One region of the Neobacillus sp. D3-1R genome, then DNA from elsewhere that is predicted to be linked to it. Evidence: a T-box and tRNA genes for the amino acid it is inferred to sense, from the RefSeq annotation. Region 1 holds a T-box; the other holds one or more tRNA genes.

The links. A T-box is a leader RNA that pairs with one kind of tRNA and senses whether it is charged. The one in region 1 lies ahead of pheS (phenylalanine--tRNA ligase subunit alpha), so its partner is inferred to be a tRNA-Phe.
Region 2: it has a tRNA-Phe gene. The T-box ahead of pheS (phenylalanine--tRNA ligase subunit alpha) is inferred to sense a tRNA for this amino acid. The anticodon was not compared.

Annotation. Positions count from the first base shown of each region.
Region 1 covers NZ_CP197471.1:3,300,204-3,302,669, reverse strand. Annotated here, with positions in the region: gene ACSBPO_RS16980 (TrmH family RNA methyltransferase) at 35-787, shown strand; T-box leader at 844-1,078, shown strand; gene pheS (phenylalanine--tRNA ligase subunit alpha) at 1,156-2,193, shown strand; gene pheT (phenylalanine--tRNA ligase subunit beta) at 2,212-2,466, shown strand, end outside.
Region 2 covers NZ_CP197471.1:4,432,244-4,434,709, forward strand. Annotated here, with positions in the region: gene ACSBPO_RS22255 (peptidoglycan DD-metalloendopeptidase family protein) at 1-795, opposite strand, end outside; tRNA gene ACSBPO_RS22260 (tRNA-Phe) at 1,230-1,302, opposite strand; tRNA gene ACSBPO_RS22265 (tRNA-Asp) at 1,309-1,384, opposite strand; tRNA gene ACSBPO_RS22270 (tRNA-Glu) at 1,473-1,544, opposite strand; tRNA gene ACSBPO_RS22275 (tRNA-Lys) at 1,561-1,633, opposite strand; gene ACSBPO_RS22280 (adenylosuccinate synthase) at 1,803-2,466, opposite strand, start outside.

The DNA of each region.
Region 1 (2,466 bases):
AAATTGATAATGGAAAGTTAAAGGAGTTATAAAAGTGAAATACATCCACTCATCTAAAAACCCCCAAGTAAAACAGTGGAAAAAATTACATACGAAAAAAGAACGAGAAAAGACAGGAACTTTTCTTGTGGAAGGCTTTCATTTAGTTGAAGAAGCATTAAAAATAGAAGATTCCGTATTAGAAATCATCCTTTCTGAAGAAGTAGAAATACCACCTAGAATGAACTACGGTTCTATCCCAGTTACGACCGTCAATAAAGAAGTATTAAAAGAACTTGCTGAAACGGAAACGACTCAAGGAATTTTTGCTGTATGTAAACAACCGGATCAGGAAATAGCCAATGGTAACAGTTTTTTACTTCTGGACGCTGTTCAAGATCCAGGAAATCTGGGGACCATCATTCGAACTGCTGATGCAGTGGGGATTGACACGGTTATCGTTGGAAATGGAAGTGTCGACATCTACAACGCTAAAGTATTACGATCTGCACAAGGTAGCCACTTTCATTTACCCATTATCAGAGGAGACTTATCCGAATGGATTCAAAAATTAAAGTCTGCTAATGTTCCGATATACGGGACAGCCTTAGAAAATGGTACTACTTATACAAAAGTTACACCATCATCCTCTTTTGCATTAATGGTAGGAAATGAAGGGAATGGGATTCAATCAGAGTTATTGAATCAAACAGACCAAAACCTTTATATACCTATTTTCGGAAAAAGCGAATCACTAAATGTGGCAGTTGCAACGGGAATTTTACTATATTATTTTAAAAATTGTTAAGAACAATTTGAATCTCCTTTCATTTTATAATATAATAATCAGCAAAACTGCATGATCGAAATACATTGACGGAGAAAAGTAGCTCGTACCCAATCATTTAGGGAGAAGATGCCTTGACTGAAAGCATCTTTATGAAATGGACAAGTGAAGTTCACCTCCTGAGTAGGCATCGGGACCACTTTTTTAAAAAGTGTAAAGATGCTCCGGCTAAGCCGTTATCTTCAATGAAGTGAATGCTTACACCATAAGCATTTATAAGGGTGGTACCGCGATATAAACCTCGTCCCTTTTAGGGATAGAGGTTTTTTTATTTGGCTATTTTTAAATCATGCAAAATTTTGATAAGAAAAATTAGGAGGAAAACAAAAATGCAAGAGCGTTTAAAGGAACTGCAAACTGAAGCAATCGGGTTAATTGATGCAGCTTCAGACCTTAAGCAATTAAATGATGTTCGTGTTGCTTATTTAGGTAAAAAAGGACCTATCACAGAAGTATTACGCGGGATGGGGAAATTATCTGAAGAAGAGCGACCAAAAATGGGAGCACTAGTGAATGAGGTACGTGAATCCATTTCAACCAAAATTGAAGAAAAGCAACGCAAGCTGGAAGCAGATGTGATTAATGCGAAGCTTGCTTCAGAGAAAATTGATGTTACGTTACCAGGAAGACCAATAAGAGAAGGAAATCATCACCCGTTAACACGTGTGATTGAAGAAATTGAAGACCTATTTATTGGTATGGGGTATACGGTTGCTGAAGGTCCTGAAGTAGAAAAAGATTACTATAATTTCGAAGCATTAAATTTACCAAAGGGTCATCCAGCAAGGGATATGCAGGATTCCTTCTATATTACCGAAGAAACACTTTTACGCACTCATACTTCTCCCATTCAGGCAAGAACGATGGAAAAAAATCAAGAAAAAGGTCCTATTAAAATTATTTGCCCAGGTAAAGTTTACCGTCGTGATAATGATGATGCGACACACTCCCATCAGTTTATGCAAATTGAAGGTTTAGTAATTGGCGAAAACATTAGCATGAGTGATTTAAAAGGCACATTAGAGGTTTTTGTAAAGAAAATGTTTGGGGAAGACCGAAAAATTCGCCTTCGTCCGAGCTTCTTCCCATTTACAGAGCCATCCGTTGAAATGGACATTTCTTGTAAAATTTGCGGCGGCAACGGATGCAGCGTATGTAAAGGAACTGGCTGGATTGAAATTTTAGGAGGCGGGATGGTTCATCCGAATGTACTTGAAATGGCTGGCTATGATTCAAAGAAATATACTGGTTTCGCCTTCGGTATGGGGCCAGAGCGGATTGCCATGTTAAAGTATGGTGTGGATGATATTCGCCACTTCTATACAAATGACGTTAGATTCTTAAAGCAATTTTCGATTCACGAGTAAAAATTAGGAGGATTAACAATGTTTGTTTCATATAAATGGCTACAAGATTATGTAGATATATCTGGTGTTACTTCTACAGAGCTTGCAAAATTAATTACCAAAAGCGGAATTGAAGTAGAAGGAGTAGAAGTACTTAACGAAGGAATCAGTGGTGTTGTGGTTGGGCATGTTTTAGAACGTGAACAACATCCAAATGCTGATAAATTAAATAAGTGTCTAGTGGATATTGGTGCAGATGAGCCAGTTCAAATCATTTGCGGAGCAAAAAATGTC
Region 2 (2,466 bases), 1.1 Mb from region 1:
TTGGCCAATTTTTATCATCGAATCCTCAGTCATGCCTGGATTTAAATCCAATAACTGCTTTAGCTTTAATTGATGGTCACTGGCAATCGATCCTAACACATCTCCATCTTGCACTATGTATTTCTTCTCTTCTAAAGTGCCTTTTTGAATGTATTTCAACGCTTCTGCTACAGTAAATATTTTATTTGGGGAAACTTTTTCTTTTTGTATTGAAACATTTTCAGAAAAATAAACGTCTAATATACGAGTCTCATTTTCCTTCAATGCTGGTAAAGAAGTACTTGGAACCTTCTTTCTTAATTCAAGCTCCTGCAATTGTTCCTCTGTTACATACTTTAACTTTAGGCCGTCAATAACTTCTTGGGCCATTTGTTCATTTTCGAGATAAACAGAAGCATCCCCAAAGGTTACTGCCGCAGAATCAACTTTAGGCTTTAATTCATCCTGTAAAGTATCTTTCACCAATTCATTATCGGCATTAGATCTGAATACTTGTTCTGGTATATAGGACAATTGTGACTCTAGAGATAGGTCATATTCTTTATACATTTCTTTAAATTGCTCTGATTTTTCTTCTACAACTTCTTTTACTACATCTTTATCAGATATAGTTCCAATGTATTCATTATTTAAATAAACGTAGTATACAGTTGTTAGGCCTTCACTTGCTAATGGATTGTTAGCCATACATAAGGCAAAAGAAGAGGCAACTAACGACGTAAACGCCACCTTTTTTATACTAGGTAAGCTTGCTTTTGTTAGACACCTGGGTAAATTTTTTAGATTCTTAAACATTATTACGATCCTCCTAAACTACGAAACCTTTTATTTTCTCGTAATCTAGTGCTATATAACTATATGTGAATATTTCTGCAATTTAGCACTTCTTAACTTTAACATAAAAATAGGAAAAAAGTTTACTAGTCTTTATAATGTAACAAAATTGTATAAATACTGACATTTTGTAACTAATATTGGTAGTGAATTGGTAATAGGAAAAATTTGTTTTTGAACTTTCAGATAGTTATTTTATACCATAATAGCTTGATTGTTGACTAGCTATAAGGAATTACTTTTTTCATTATGGAATAGGACAAGTTTCAGAGTCAAACAAATTAGGCTTGTCCTTATATTACATTTACATTACAAATATGACAGATTGTACGATTTTATATAAAAAAATAGAAAAAGAGGCTGATTCATGGAGAATCAACCTCTTTTTCATGGGATGGCTCAGGACGGAATCGAACCGCCGACACAAGGATTTTCAGTCCTTTGCTCTACCGACTGAGCTACTGAGCCATATAATGGCGGTCCCGACGGGAATCGAACCCGCGATCTCCTGCGTGACAGGCAGGCATGTTAACCGCTACACCACGGGACCAGTATAAAAACAAAAAATAAGTTATGTAGTATTGGTAGCCAGCTCGGAAACCGTCCTAGCCAGTCACTCACTGACTACCAAATGCCAATGACCCATACGGGATTCGAACCCGTGTTACCGCCGTGAAAGGGCGGTGTCTTAACCGCTTGACCAATGGGCCATATTCTATTGAAAAGTGAGCCATGAAGGACTCGAACCTTCGACCCTCTGATTAAAAGTCAGATGCTCTACCGACTGAGCTAATGGCTCATACAAAAAAACTTAACGTCTTATGACGACGTTTTTTATACTAACATAATATAATACTAAATTGCAATGTTTTTTTAGAAAAAATATTAAATGTTTTTTTAGGATCTATTTAAAAGATAAAGGAAGTCGGAGAATATCCCCTCCAACTTCCCAATAAATCATTTACCTATTAACTTTGTCTCCATGGGCTTCTTACCACATTGGTTTGCAAGCGGTCAGGACCAACAGAGAAAATAGACAATGGAATACCTGTTAATTGGCTAATTCGCTCTAAATAATGACGCGCATTTGCAGGTAACTCATCTAATGACTTACAGCCAGTAATATCTTCTGTCCAACCAGGGAATTCTTCATAAACTGGTTCACATTGAGATAAAACCTTTAAGCTTGCTGGGAATTCTTCAATGATTTCACCTTGGTAACGGTAAGCCACACAAATTTTTAAGGTTTCAATACCTGTTAATACATCGATGGAGTTCAGTGATAAGTCTGTAATGCCGCTGACACGGCGAGCATGGCGAACGACCACACTGTCAAACCAACCTACGCGGCGTGGTCTTCCTGTCGTTGTACCATATTCTCTACCGACCTCACGAATTTGGTTACCGATTTCATTATTTAGTTCTGTTGGGAATGGACCATCACCAACACGAGTTGTATATGCCTTAGAAACACCGACAACATGTTTAATCTTCGTTGGGCCAACACCAGAGCCAATTGTTACGCCTCCTGCAACAGGATTGGACGATGTAACAAATGGATAAGTACCTTGGTCAATATCTAACATGACACCTTGGGCACCTTCAAACAGCACTCTGCGGCCTTCATCTAAT